Regions from separate parts of the Dechloromonas aquae genome, predicted to be linked through region 1. Evidence: predicted binding sites of a transcription regulator. Region 1 holds the regulator's gene; each other region holds the start of a gene.
What was found. Region 1 encodes sigma-54, which starts transcription at its own class of promoters, with help from an activator protein. Its sites were predicted from a motif close to TGGCACGCTTNCTGCTNA; they were not measured.
Positions count from the first base shown of each region.

Region 2: VX159_RS08540 (DUF3149 domain-containing protein) is a predicted target of sigma-54. The motif match lies at 1,579-1,596, and genes of this name have one in related genera.
Region 3: VX159_RS11030 (circularly permuted type 2 ATP-grasp protein) is a predicted target of sigma-54. The motif match lies at 1,583-1,600, and genes of this name have one in related genera.
Region 4: nirB (nitrite reductase large subunit NirB) is a predicted target of sigma-54. The motif match lies at 1,036-1,053, and genes of this name have one in related genera.

Region 1 is NZ_CP144212.1:92,233-95,775, reverse strand. It holds gene ptsN (PTS IIA-like nitrogen regulatory protein PtsN) at 1-309, opposite strand, end outside; gene hpf (ribosome hibernation-promoting factor, HPF/YfiA family) at 364-687, opposite strand; gene VX159_RS00500 (RNA polymerase factor sigma-54) at 702-2,165, opposite strand; gene lptB (LPS export ABC transporter ATP-binding protein) at 2,196-2,930, opposite strand; gene recX (recombination regulator RecX) at 2,927-3,361, opposite strand; gene recA (recombinase RecA) at 3,354-3,543, opposite strand, start outside.
Region 2 is NZ_CP144212.1:1,875,195-1,878,737, reverse strand. It holds gene VX159_RS08550 (DUF4870 family protein) at 1-242, shown strand, start outside; gene VX159_RS08545 (trimeric intracellular cation channel family protein) at 446-1,060, opposite strand; glycine riboswitch at 1,293-1,380, opposite strand; gene VX159_RS08540 (DUF3149 domain-containing protein) at 1,657-1,815, shown strand; gene VX159_RS08535 (hypothetical protein) at 2,014-2,313, shown strand; gene VX159_RS08530 (DUF2894 domain-containing protein) at 2,401-3,303, opposite strand; gene VX159_RS08525 (OmpA family protein) at 3,296-3,543, opposite strand, start outside.
Region 3 is NZ_CP144212.1:2,436,299-2,439,841, reverse strand. It holds gene VX159_RS11035 (methyl-accepting chemotaxis protein) at 1-1,386, shown strand, start outside; gene VX159_RS11030 (circularly permuted type 2 ATP-grasp protein) at 1,638-3,050, shown strand; gene VX159_RS11025 (alpha-E domain-containing protein) at 3,068-3,543, shown strand, end outside.
Region 4 is NZ_CP144212.1:2,997,187-3,000,729, forward strand. It holds gene arsB (ACR3 family arsenite efflux transporter) at 1-39, opposite strand, end outside; gene VX159_RS13700 (arsenate reductase ArsC) at 39-461, opposite strand; gene VX159_RS13705 (ArsR/SmtB family transcription factor) at 461-814, opposite strand; gene nirB (nitrite reductase large subunit NirB) at 1,247-3,543, shown strand, end outside.

The DNA of each region.
Region 1 (3,543 bases):
AAGGACAAACAGGAGATTGACCGGACGACCGTCGGGCGAATCAAACGGCACCGGCGTGCCAAGACGAAAAAAGGCTCCAGCCGCCTGCTTGAGGCCCTTGATCCGGCCGTGCGGGATGGCAATGCCCTGGCCGATGCCAGTGGAGCCCAGCTTTTCACGGGCAAACAGGCTGTCGAAAATCTGGGCCCGGGCAATGCCCAGTTGCGCTTCGAAAAGCTGGCCCGCCTGCTCGAAGACCCGCTTTTTGCTGGTGGCCTCAAGGTCGAGGACAACGCGGTCGGCAGACAGGATAGTGTTCAGGGGATTCATAGGAAAAGATAAAGCAAAGGCCGTACTCCCCAAGGAAGCACGGCCGGGCAGTGCTTATTCGGCAGCTTGCAGGGTGGGCTTTTCGCCGCGATGGTGATCCTGCAGCTTCTGCTTGTGCTTCTGGACCTGACGATCCAGCTTGTCAAACAGGGCGTCGATGGCGGCGTACAGGTCGTCGCCGGCTTCTTCGACATGCAGATCCTTACCCGGAACATGCATGGTCACTTCGGCCTTCTGCTTGAGCTTTTCGACGGACAGGACGACGTTCACGCCCGTCACCTTGTCAAAGTGACGAACCACGGGGTCCAGCTTGTTCTCGACGTATTCGCGCAGAGCCGGCGTAACTTCGATGTGGTGACCACTGATCTGCAGATTCATGTTTTCTCCTCTCTCTACAGGGTCTTGCGTAAATTGACCGGCGGGATGTTGAGCGACTCACGGTACTTCGCTACCGTCCGTCGGGCTACAACGATTCCCTGCTGGCCTAGTATTTCGGATATTTGACTATCCGACAAGGGCTTTTTGCCATCCTCGGCCCCAATCAATTGCTTGATCAGTGCCCGGATGGCAGTTGCAGAGCAAGCGCCACCGGTATCGGTGGACACATGACTGCCGAAGAAATATTTGAGTTCGAAGATGCCGCGCGGGGTGGCCATGAACTTCTGGCTGGTGACGCGTGACACGGTCGACTCGTGCAAATCGAGAATATCGGCGATTTCGCGCAGAACCAGCGGGCGCATTGCGACCTCGCCGTGTTCAAAGAACTGCTTCTGGCGCTCGACGATCGCCTGCGACACCCGCAGGATGGTGTCGAAACGCTGCTGCACGTTCTTGATCAGCCAGCGGGCTTCCTGCAACTGGCCCGTCAGGTTGCCATTGCCACGCCGCTGCTGGGCCAGGATTTCGGCATAGAGACGATTGACGCGCAAGCGCGGATAGGCATCGGGGTTGATGTAAGCCGTCCACTTGCCCTTGAGCTTTTTGACGATCACGTCGGGCGTAATGTAGCGCGCATCGTGCGCTGCAAAATGCGCACCGGGTCGTGGATTCAGGCTGACGATCAGCGCGTGCGCAGCCTTCAGGGCGGCATCGTCGGAGGAAGTCAGGCGCTTGAGCTTGGCAAAATCACGGGCGGCCAGCAGTTCCAGATGCTGCTCGACGATCCGCAGTGCCAACTCGCCCTCCCGGCTGACGGGCAAAGCCCGCAACTGCAAAGCCAGGCACTCCTGCGGCGAACGGGCGCCAATCCCGGTCGGGTCAAAATTCTGGATGTGCTTGAGCGCGATTTCGAGTTCTTCGAGCTCGATTTCGTATTCCGGCGGCAGGGTTTCCCACAATTCGACCAGCGGCGTTGATAGATAGCCGTCGTCGTCGAGGGCCTCGATCAGGAAACGGACCAGCGAGCGGTCGCGCTCCGACAACTGGGTCATCCCCAACTGCCAGCCGAGATGATCGCGCAGGCTGGTCGTTGCCGCGTGGATATCCTGGGCGTCGCTGTCGTCGTCCTCGTCACGCCCGGCACCGCTATAGGTACCGGCATCGCTGGCCCAGCGGTCATCGTCGACATCGGCCGGAGTGATCGGGGGCTCGCTATCGCGATCATCGCCCTGCGCAGCCGGTTCGGAAGCAGTCTCAGACTGGCTCGCCTCCTGCTGGTAGGGGCTGTCGAAGGACTGGGCCGAGGCAAAGGACTCCGGCACGTCATCGTCGCGCTCGAGCAGCGGGTTCTCAAGCAGGTAACGCTCAATCTCCTGTTGCATCTCGATGGTCGACAGCTGCAGCAGTTTGATCGACTGTTGCAGTTGCGGCGTCAGCGCCAGATGCTGGGAGAGTTTGAGCTGGAGGGCGGGCTTCATTGTTGCTGCGGGTTTCCGGGCCTGGGTGCGTCAGAGGCGGAAATGCTCGCCGAGATAAACTTTGCGCACGCTTTCATTATCGACGATTTCGTCCGGGCGTCCAGAGGCGAGCACGTGCCCGGCATTGATGATGTAGGCGTGATCGCAGATCCCCAAGGTTTCGCGCACATTATGATCGGTGATCAGCACGCCGATCCCGCGCTCTTTGAGGAAACGGATGATTTTCTGAATCTCCAGCACGGCAATCGGGTCGACACCGGCAAAAGGCTCATCGAGCAGGATGAAGCGCGGATTGGTCGCCAGCGCCCGGGCAATTTCGACTCGCCGCCGCTCGCCACCCGACAGGGCGGCGGCATTGACATGGCGAACATGGCCAATGTGCAGTTCGCCGAGCAGGTTTTCGAGCCGGGCATTGACCTCGCTCTCGGGCAGGTCGAGCAGTTCGAGAATCGCCCGGATGTTGTCCTCGACGTTGAGCTTGCGGAAGACCGAAGCCTCCTGCGGCAGGTAGGACAAACCCTGCTGCGCGCGCCGATGCATCGGCAGATGGGTCAGGCGTTCGTCGTCGATATAGACCTCGCCGCCATCCGAGGCGACAAGGCCAACGATCATGTAGAAACAGGTAGTCTTGCCGGCACCGTTGGGCCCCAGCAGACCGACCACCTCGCCGGCGCCGACATTGAACGACACATCCTCGACCACGGTGCGGGCCTTGTAGCGTTTCTTCAGGTTGTGTGCCGACAGGCGGGCGAGGGTGCTGCTCATGATTCATCATCTCCGCGCAGGACGCAGCGGATCGCCGCTGACGAAAAGCCACGATAGTGCAGAAAGCGCTGTTGCCTGGCCCGTTCTGCGGGGCTATCCGGCAGGTGGGTGAACTTGCGTTGCCAGACCTGGCGACAACGCGCGCCTTCGTCGCCGGCCTCGGGCAGGGCAGCGGCAATTTCATCATCGCCGATGCCTTGCTGGCGCAACTCCTGGCGCAACCTGGCGTTGCCATAGCGCGCGCCACGGGCAGCTACCCGCTCCGCCGCATAGCGCTGGTCGGAGAGCAGTCGTTCGGCTTGCAGCGAGTCGAGCACGGCGTTCAGTTCTTCTTCCGATTCGGCGTGCGCAGCGAGTTTCGCTTTCAGTGCTGCCCGGCTGTATTCGCGCCGGGTCAGCAACTGCAGGGCGCGCACACGCAGATCAGGCATCGGCCGGTGCCGACTTGCTCGGTTTGATCACGGTGACGCTGGCCGCTTCGCGAATCTGCGCCTCGACTTCCTGAGCGATTTCCGGATGGGCGCGCAGGAATTCGCGGGCGTTGTCCTTGCCCTGGCCAATCTTTTCACCCTTGTACGAATACCAGGCACCGGACTTGTCGATCAGCTTGTGG
Region 2 (3,543 bases), 1.8 Mb from region 1:
CGGTGGTGGCGATCATCGTCAATTACGTCAAGCGCGACGATGTGCTCGGGACTTATCTCGAAAGCCATTTTCGCTGGCAGATTCGCACCTTCTGGTTCGGGCTGCTGTGGATGGCTGTCGGCTGGCTGACTTTCATCCTGCTGGTCGGCTGGCTGGTGCTGGCGGCCAACGGCATCTGGCTGATCTACCGGGTCGTCAAGGGCTGGCTCTACCTCAACGACGGCAAGCCGATGTACCCGTAGCCCGCTGCCGGCTCAGGCGGGCCGCTATTGCGTGGCGCGGCTTGGGTAGTGGGGCAAGGGTGGCGGTGCGTTCCGGCATCGCTTTTTTGTTTGCCGGAACGATGCCGGGGCTGCGCCTTGCCGAACGGCAGCGGCGGCCAAGGTGGCGTGCCTGGCCGGGGTGTTTGCCGGGTTGGCCTGCCCGGCGCCGGCTTGAGCCGGTTTTACTCCCAGCGTTGCGCGTAGCTGAAGGTCGGCAGCCGCCAGGCGCGGTGTAGCGCCAGCATGCGGAAGCTGAAGCCGGCGGCAAAGCAGAGCAGGACATTGCCGTTGCGCTCCAGTCCGAGGGCTTGCAGCGCCAGAAAAAGCAGGCAGACAGCCAGCGAGACGCTGGCGTAGAGTTCGCGGCGGAAGACGACCGGCACCTGGTTGCACAGCACGTCGCGGATCACGCCGCCGCTGATGCCGGTGAGCATGCCGGCCATGACCGCGATCAGCGGCGAGTAGCCGAGTTTTTGCGCGATGCTGCAGCCGATCAGCGAAAAGGCGACCAAGCCGAGCGCATCAAGGCTGAGGAAGAGATGCTTGAGGTGATGCAGGTGGCGGGCGACCAGCGGCGTCAGCAGGCCGGCACCTAGCACCAGCGCGACGTATTCCGGGTGCTGCGTCCAGCCCACCGGAAAATTGCCGAGAATCACGTCGCGCAAGGTGCCGCCGCCAAGCGCGGTGACAAAGGCAATGACGGCGACCCCGAAAATATCCATTTGCCGGCGCCCGGCGGCCAGGGCGCCGGAGATCGCCTCGGCGGCAATCGCAATCAGGTAGATGCCGGGCAGGATGTCGACCGTGGTCAGGGGGGCGAGGGCGGTGACGACGGCGCCGGAGGGCGACCAGGGAAAGGCAAGGACGGGCATGGCAGGGCTCACAGGTCAGGGCCGGCCGCAATCGCGGTGCCGGCAGCAGGGTGGTGCTTCTCCCCCTGTCCTTTTACCTGAGAGTTTCGGCACCAGGTGCCTGCCCCTTCGGTGAGTCCCGCACCGCAGCGGCGGCCGGCTTCTCTCCAGTTAGCGTAACGGTCCTGCGGTTCCTGAGCCTGAGCGATTATGGGAGTTTGCGCCTTCGGCGGGGCTGTTGCAGCCCGCTCTCCCGCAGAGGCGGCGATTATCGGCAAACGCGGCGAGCCGCGTCAAGCGGGGAAGGGCGCAAGGTCGATTTGTCAGAATTGGTGCTTACTGCCATTGCTGGCGGTCAGTTTTGACCGGGGGCGGGTAAAAGCCGGCGGCCAGGGGCGGGAAAGAAAGCTTTGTTTTTTGTTTTGTTAAATTTAATCAATGGGTTGTGATTGTGTTCTTGATTCTGGCATGGCTTGTGCAAAAGGCTGGGGGTGGTTTGTGTTTGATCCATCACTCAACGACAGAAACAGGGAGAACGCATCATGGCATGGGAGTTGTTGCTGACCTCGGATATCGGCTTGCTGAGCTTGTTTACCATCGTCTTCATCCTCGGGATGGCGTGGTACATCGGCGGTTATGCGCTCAAGCACATGAAGGAAGACGCCGCCAGGAATTCCGGCGCCGGGCCGCTCACTCGCTGAGCGGCGCACGGTAAAGAACGACCGATCCCCCTTGGTCGTCCAAAGGAGGGCGACTTTCGGTATCTGCTGTGCTGCGGGCTTCCCCCGCGTGCCTACTCCTCCCAGGGGCACGCGGCAAGCATCCCCCGCTGGCGAAGCGACTGAGCACAGCCGATCCGGAGTCGCCCGGCCTTTCCCGGGAGGGGATCAGAGGGAAAAATGCCCGTTGTCACGGTCGACCGTGACAACGGGCATTTTCTGTTTTCCGGTGTTCCGGTTGGCGGTTCTGAGCGGAGTGCCGGATACGCCAAGCAGCATCAGCGTGTTGTAGTCATAGGCGGAATCGATTGCGCTGGTCGGGTATTCGACGCTGTTGTCGCCGTGCAGGATGAAGCCGAGATCGGCGGGCAGGGTGTCGCTGGCACTGCCGTTGCTGCCGCCATCCCCGCCTGTCAGCGTGGTCGAGCCGGCCGGCAGGTTGACGCTACTACATTAGCGTTGGCCGTTGGGGAACTATAGCTCCCCCGGGGAAAGACAGTGTGTCTTGACCATAACTTACTGACCGGATGGGGAAAACAGTCGTTTGTCATAATTCCGGGTGGCTGCTCAGGCCTGGCGTTTGCTCGCCGGGCGCTTGCTGCTGCGCGGTTTCTTGTCGCTTTCGCCGGCGGCCTTGGCCGGGATGCGGGTCGGGTCGACCTGCTCCAGCCAGATCAGGGTGTCGATGTAGGACATGAAGCCCTGCAGATAGTCCGGGGCGACCTCGCGCATCACTTGCAGGCTGCGCAGCACCAGATGCTGCGAGTTCATCGGGCCGGCGTTTTCCGGGGCCTGGGCCAGGGTTTGCGTCAGTTGCTGTTCGGTGCTGAGGCGTGACCAGGCGTCGCGGAAATAGGCCACCGCCTTGAGTTCCGGTGCGGCGGTGCTTTGGCCGATGGGCAGCGGCGCGCTGCTTTTTTCGCTATTTCCACGGTCGACCGTGGAAATACGGGATTTTTGCTCGGCAAAGGGGAGGTCAGGCAAGGCCTGCTCGCCGATGTAAGCCAGCAGTTCGGCGAGCGGGCTGGCGGGTTCGGCCACGGCCGTTGCGCTGGCGGCCGGAGGGGGCGCCGTCGCGGCCGCTTGCATTTGCTCGATTTGCGCCGTCAGCGCTTGCAGGCGGGCCTGCAGTCGTTCCTGAACGATGCCTGGCTGGGCTTCGGCAAGACGGCTCAGCGCCTGGCGGCGGGCATAAGGCAGCGGGGCCAGCCGGGCCGCCGGGTTGTCTGGTGCTGCCGTCGGGGCCTGGGCGAAGACCTCGGCAGGGCTGTCGCCGGGGGCCGGAGAGGGCGCGGCGAACGAGGCTGTGGCTAGGGCTTGGGTGGCTGATTCAGTGGTCGGGGCAGCCGGTGAATGGTCTGCTGAGTTGGCTGCTGAATCGGTCGCTGAGCTTGCAACCGAGTTTGTCGCTAACTCGGCTGGCAAGCCGGCCGGCCGTGCTGGCGGTGATTCTGCCTGGGGTTCAGCCATGGTTCGGCTTCTCGCTCGGGCTCGATTTGGGTACCGGCGCCATTTCGACCCGGCGGTTTTTGGCCCGCCCCTCGGCGTCGCTGTTGGCGGCGACCGGCTGCTGTGCACCGAAGGCGGCGGCAAAGATCGCGTCGGCCGGCACGCCTTCCTCGATCAGCGTGCGGGTTACGGTCAGCGCGCGCTGGGCCGAGAGCTCCCAGTTGTCGGCAAATTTGCTGTTGCTGCCGCGCACCGGCATGT
Region 3 (3,543 bases), 1.2 Mb from region 1:
CGCGGCGTGGTCAAGAACCGCTGCAAAAACGGCGACTTCTATTGGGTCGATGCGCTGGTGGTGCCGGTGCGCAAGAACAATCAGACCATCGGTTACATGTCGGTGCGAACCGAGCCGACGCGGCAGCAGGTCAGCGAAGCCGAGGGACTTTACCGCCAGTTGCAGCAGGGCAAGGCCAGCTTGCCAAAGGCTTCGTTGTGGAGCCGGATTTCGCTGCGCAGCAAATTCAACGCGGCGGTCGGCTATCTGATCCTGGCACACCTGATCGGCGGTCTGTTGCACCAGTTCGGCGCTTCGCTGGGCTTGTCCCAGGCCGCGGTGTCGTCATTGCTGCAGTTGCTCGGAATCAGCAGTATCGGTGTCGGTGTCGGCTTGATGCTGCTGCAGGGCAAGGTCTTCACCATCATCGAACGGATCATCGGGCGTCTCGATCATATTGCCCAGGGCGACCTGACCGACCAGATTCCGCTGCATCGCCGGGACGAACTGGGCAAGGTCAACGATGCGCTGATCAGCATGCAGACCCATCTCAAGAGCATGATGGCGGAGATCGACGAGGCTGCGAAGACGGTTGAAAGTTCAGCCAGCGGTCTGGCGGTGGGAATGGAGCAGACCCATAGCACGACTGAAATGCAGGCTGACTCGGTGAACCGGATTGCAGCGGCGGTCGAGGAAATCAATGCTTCGATTGCCCAGGTGGCCGACGATTCGCAGGCTACCGCAGCTGCAGTCGAAGAGTCGCGGCGCTTGCTTGATCAGGCGGTCGGCAGCATGCAGCAGAGCCGGCAGGCAACGCAGGAGGTGGTGCATACGGTCAACGGTGCCGGCAACACCATGGCCGAGCTGTTCAAGTCGATTTTTGCGATTGGCGCGGTGACCCGGACCATCGAGGAAGTTGCTGACCAGACCAACCTGCTGGCACTCAACGCAGCGATTGAGGCGGCGCGGGCCGGCGAGAGCGGTCGTGGCTTTGCCGTGGTCGCCGACGAGGTGCGCAAACTGGCCGAGCGGGCCAGCCTGCAGACCAAGGAAATCACCTCAACGGTCGGCGAAATCCAGCGGATTACCCAGATCGCCGTCAGTGGCATGGAGAATGCTGGCCAGCAGGTCGCCAAAACCGATAGCTCGATGACTGCCGCCGAGGATGGCCTGGGTCAGGTTGACCATCACAGTGGCGAAGTGGCCAACATGTCGCGTCATATTGCGGATGCGACCCGTGAACAGAGTCAGGCCGGTCGCGACATTCTGGCCCAGATCGAGGGCATCGTCGCGGGAATCGAGCAGACCGTCGGCACGGTGCGGATGGCTGCCGACAATACGCGCGAAATGAGCGAAACCGCTGCCCGCCTGAGCAAGCTGGTGTCCTACTTCCGCTACATCAAATAAGCGCGCCGATCCGGCGCAACCGAACACGGGGCCTGCGGGCCCCGTGTTGCGTTGACACGGTCAACCTGTATGGCGGGCCATTTTTGCACCGGGATAGTGCTCTCCAGGTGGCACCAAAACAAGGCATCCCCCCCCGTTTTGGTGCCGTTTTTGCGATCAAATCCCGGGTTTTTTCGGTTTTTGGCGCATTTTCCGATGGCATGCTAAGTGCTAAATGCTCTCTGCCTATCAAGATCAGCAGCGAGCACATCATGAACTTCTATAACGAGATGTATGCAGCAGACGGCGAGGTCCGGGCGCATTACCGCGCCTACGCCGAGTGGCTTGAAACAACCCCGGCTGAGCGCATCGAGCGCAAGCGGGCCGAAGCCGACCTCGCCTTTCACCGCGTCGGGATCACCTTCGCAGTCTATGGCGAAGAAGCCGGCAAGGAGCGTCTGATTCCCTTCGATATCGTGCCGCGGATCATTCCGGCAGCGGAATGGAAGGCGCTGGAATCCGGGATGCGCCAGCGGGTGCGCGCCCTCAACCTGTTCCTGTGGGACATCTACCACGATCAGGAAATTCTCAAGGCCGGCATCATCCCGGCCGAGCAGGTACTGAACAATGCCCAGTACCGGCCGGTGATGCAGGGCGTCGACGTGCCGGGCGGGGTTTATGCCCACATCGCCGGGGTTGACGTGGTGCGTGCCGGCGCCGGCGAGTTCTACGTGCTGGAGGACAACTTGCGCGTGCCTTCCGGCGTCTCGTACATGCTCGAAGACCGCAAGATGATGATGCGCCTGTTCCCCGAGCTGTTCGCCCGGCACAAGGTGGCGCCGGTCCAGCACTACCCCGACCTCTTGCTGGAAAAGCTGCGCGCGGTGGCGCCCAACGGCGTCAACGATCCGACAGTAGTGGTACTGACGCCCGGCGCCTACAACTCAGCCTACTTCGAACATACTTTCCTGGCGCAGCAGATGGGGGTTGAGCTGGTCGAAGGCCGCGACCTGTTCGTCAAGGATGAAGTGGTATACATGCGCACCACCCAGGGGCCGCAGCGGGTCGATGTGATCTACCGCCGGATTGACGACGACTTCCTCGATCCGCTCGCCTTTCGTCCCGACTCCGCGCTGGGCGTACCCGGCCTGCTCAAGGCCTACCAGGCGGGCAACGTGACCCTGGCCAATGCCATCGGTACCGGGGTCGCCGACGACAAGTCGATCTATCCCTACGTGCCGGAGATGATCAAGTTCTACCTCGGCGAGGAGCCGAAGCTGAACAACGTCCCGACCTACATGTGTCGCAAGCCCGACGATCTCAAGTACGTGCTGGCACATCTGCCTGAACTGGTCGTCAAGGAAGTGCACGGCGCCGGCGGCTACGGGATGCTGGTCGGCCCGGCGGCGACGCCCGATCAGATCGAGCACTTCCGGCAGTTGCTGCTGAGCAAGCCGGACGGCTACATCGCGCAGCCGACGCTGGCGCTGTCGAATTGTCCGACCTTTGTCGAGGAAGGCATCGCGCCGCGCCACCTCGACCTGCGGCCCTTCGTCCTGTCGTCGGGCAAGTGTATCCAGATGGCGCCGGGCGGACTGACGCGAGTGGCGCTGACCAAGGGCTCGCTGGTGGTCAATTCGTCGCAGGGCGGCGGGACCAAGGATACCTGGGTGCTGGAAGACTGAGTTTAGGGAGAAAGAAAATGCTGAGCCGTACCGCCGACCATCTGTTCTGGATGGCACGCTATATCGAACGCGCCGAAAACCTGGCCCGCCTGCTCGACGTCACCTGGCAGATGTCGCTGGTGCCGCAGCCCGAGGCTGCCGCCAATCAGAACTGGCAGGCCGTGCTGACCCTGAATAGCCTGGATGCCGTGTTTGCTGCGCGCTATGCCACGGTCAACGCTGAAAATGTGCTGAAATTCATGGTGACCGACGCCGAAAACCTCTCGTCGATCTACAGTTGCCTGCGCCTGGCCCGCGAAAACGCGCACGCGGTGCGCGGCACGCTGACCGCCGAAATGTGGGAAACGATCAACGCAACCTGGCTGGAAGCACGCGACAAGGGCTTCGAGCAGTTGTTCAACGCCGGCATCGGCGAGTTTTTCGAGTGGGTCAAGATGCGCTCCTCGCTCTCGCGCGGGACCACGCTCGGCACCTTGTTGCAGGACGAGGCCTA
Region 4 (3,543 bases), 660 kb from region 1:
GGCTGCCGCCTTGGCGGTGATTTCGCATTGTGCCGACATCAGGCTTCCCCCAGACCCAGCGCTGCCCGTACTGCCGGCACCAGGCGGGCGCGGATGTCGTCGCGGACGGCAACAAAGCTGGCCAGCGGTTCGCCGTGCGGATCGTGGAAAGGCAGATGAATGCGCGCCACCGGCCGCGGAAAGACCGGACAGGTTTCCTTGGCGTTGTCACACACGCTGACCACCAGGTCGATTGCCTCGTCCATCACGGCCTCGACGTCCTTGGGGTGCAACCCCGCGGTCGGCAGGCCGGCCAGGCGCAGCGCTTCAAGCGCGCCATCGGCCACCTTGGGTTGCGGCCGGGTGCCGGCGGAAATGCCGCGCACCAGCCCGGCCAGATCGTGATTGAGGATGGCTTCGCCCATTTGCGAGCGACAGGAATTGCCGGTGCACAGCACCAGCACAGTTTTCAACGTGGACATCAGGGTTTCTCCAGATCAGCGCGACGCTTTTCAATCGTGTCGCAGCAGGCGGTTTTCGGCAGGCAGGCTTCGCCCTGGCAGCAATTGCGGGTCAGGAAGGCGATCAGTTCATCCATCGTCGCGTAGCTTGCGGAATAACGGATGAAACGGCTTTCCCGCTCCCCGGTGATCAGCCCCACCCGGCTCAGATGGGCCAGATGAAAGGACAAAGTCGCCGGCGCCATCCCCAGCCGTTCGCCAATCGCGCTCGCCGTCACCCCGGCCGGCCCGGCTTCAACCAAGAGACGGAAGATGGCAAGGCGGGACTCATGCCCGAGAGCAGCCAGCAGTTCAGCAGCATTCAGTGTTTCCATATTTCGAATATTATCGAAATATTTAAAAAAGTCGAGTACCGGGCAAGCCCTTCCGCACTTCTTTCCGCTAGCCCAGCCACAGTGCATCCGCACCAAAATGGAACAAAAGTTTCGGCGCCTGCCCCATGAACGGGCTCAGATGCACATTAACGGGCAGGCGATCCGTCGCTGTTGCACGCTTCCCCCCCGGCGCAGGAGGGAAATCCGCCCCTGCGAGCATCTGGCACGCGTCGTGCTTTAAGCTGAACAGCCCGCCGCAAAGTAGCCAAGGGCAAAGCTTTCCGACAACGGTGTCGGTATCCGGTCAGCCTTGCGCACGACCGGGTTTCCCTAATCGACAGAGCCGCTTTCGGACAGCGCCAAACCCCAGTGCCGGCAAGGCACGGCGGGTCGCAACGCGACGTTCCACCGAAGCGGCAGGTGAGAACGAGCATGAAGATAATCGTCATCGGCCACGGCATGGTGGGCCACAAGTTCCTTGAAGAACTGCATCAACGCGCTCTGCCTGGAGTAGAAGTCACGGTGCTGTGCGAAGAACCGCGCACCGCCTACGACCGCGTCCATTTGTCGGAATTCTTCAGCGGCAAGAGCGCCGACGACCTGTCGCTGGTCGCTCCCGACTTCTTCGCCGCCAGCGGCTTCGCCCTGCGCCTCAACACCAAGGCAGCAGCAATCGACCGCCAGCACAAGACCGTCACCACCCAGGACGGCGACACGCTGCCTTACGACAAGCTGGTGATCGCCACCGGCTCCTACCCTTTCGTCCCGGCGCTGCCCGGCAACGACCGCCCGCACTGCTTCGTCTATCGCACGATTGAGGATCTGGAAGGAATGAAAGCCTCGGGCGCCATCTCCAGCAGCGGCGTGGTCGTCGGCGGCGGCCTGCTCGGGCTGGAATGCGCCAAGGCACTCAAGGATCTCGGACTGGAAACCCACGTCGTCGAATTCGCTCCGCGCCTGATGGCAGTGCAGGTCGACGACGAAGGTGGCCGCATCCTGCGCAACAAGATCGAAGCCCTCGGCGCCCACGTGCATACCGGCTGCAACACCGTCGAAATCCGTGACGGCGCCCGGGCGCGGCACCGCATGGTGTTCGCCGACGGCCACTATCTCGAAACCGACATGATCGTCTTTTCGGCCGGGATCCGCCCGCGCGACGAACTGGCCCGGCAGAACGCGCTGGCCGTCGGCGCCCGTGGCGGCTTCTCGGTCAACGACCACTGCCAGACCAGCGACAAGGACATCTACGCCATCGGCGAATGCGCCTCCTGGCACGACCAGCTGTTCGGGCTGGTCGCACCGGGTTACGAAATGGCCCGCGTCGTCGCCCGCCACCTCGCCGGCGAGGTCGGCGCCGCCTTTGCCGGTGCCGACCTCAGCACCAAGCTCAAGCTGATGGGCGTCGATGTCGCCAGCATCGGCGATGCGCACGGCAAGACGCCGGGCAGCCGCAGCTTCCGCTATGTCGACGAATGCAAGGAAATCTACAAGAAGATCGTCCTCAGCGAGGATGGCAAGCGCCTGCTCGGCGCGGTGCTGATCGGCAACGCCGACGAATACGGCACCTTGCTGCAGATGGTGCTGAACGGCATCGCACCGCCCGCCGATCCCGAATTCCTCATCCTCCCCGCCAGCGACGGCAAGGCCAAGCCCGGACTGGGGCCGGACGCCCTGCCCGACAGCGCGCTGATCTGCTCGTGCAACAACGTGACCAAGGGCCAGATCCGTGCCGCCGTCGCCGAGGGCAAGACCAGCATCGGCGAGATCAAGGCCTGCACCAAGGCCGGCGCCACCTGCGGCGGCTGCATCCCGCTGGTGACGCAGGTGATGAAGGCGGAAATGGCCAAGCTCGGCCTCACGGTCAACAACCACGTTTGCGAACATTTCCCGCATTCACGGCAGGAGCTGTTCCATCTGGTCCGGGTCGGCCAGATCACCTCCTTCGCCGAACTCCTTGCCCGCCACGGCAAGGGCCTCGGCTGCGACATCTGCAAGCCGCTGGCGGCCTCGATCCTCGCCTCATGCTGGAACGACTTCGTGCTCAAGGGCGAACTCGCCAGCCTGCAGGACAGCAACGACTACTACCTGGGCAACATCCAGAAGGACGGCACCTATTCGGTGGTCCCGCGCATGCCCGGCGGCGAAGTCACCCCCGACGGCTTGATCGCGGTCGGCCAGGTGGCCAAGAAATACGGCCTGTACACCAAGGTGACCGGCGGCCAGCGGGTCGACCTGTTCGGTGCCCGCGTCGAGCAACTGCCGCTGATCTGGGAAGAACTGATCGCCGCCGGCTTCGAATCCGGCCACGCTTACGGCAAGTCACTGCGCACGGTCAAAAGCTGTGTCGGCAGCACCTGGTGCCGCTACGGGGTCGACGACTCGGTGGGCCTGGCGATCGATCTGGAAAACCGCTACAAGGGGCTGCGCGCGCCGCACAAGATCAAGTTCGGGGTTTCCGGCTGTACCCGCGAATGCGCCGAAGCACAGGGCAAGGATGTCGGCGTGATCGCCACTGAACGCGGCTGGAACCTGTACGTCTGCGGCAACGGCGGGATGAAGCCACGGCACGCCGAACTGATCGCCGCCGACCTGTCGAAGACCGAACTGATCCGCCTGATCGACCGCTTCCTGATGTTCTACGTGCGCACCGCCGACCGGCTGCAGCGCACCAGCACCTGGCGCGAAAGCCTGGAAGGCGGCCTCGACTACCTCAAATCGGTGCTGATCGA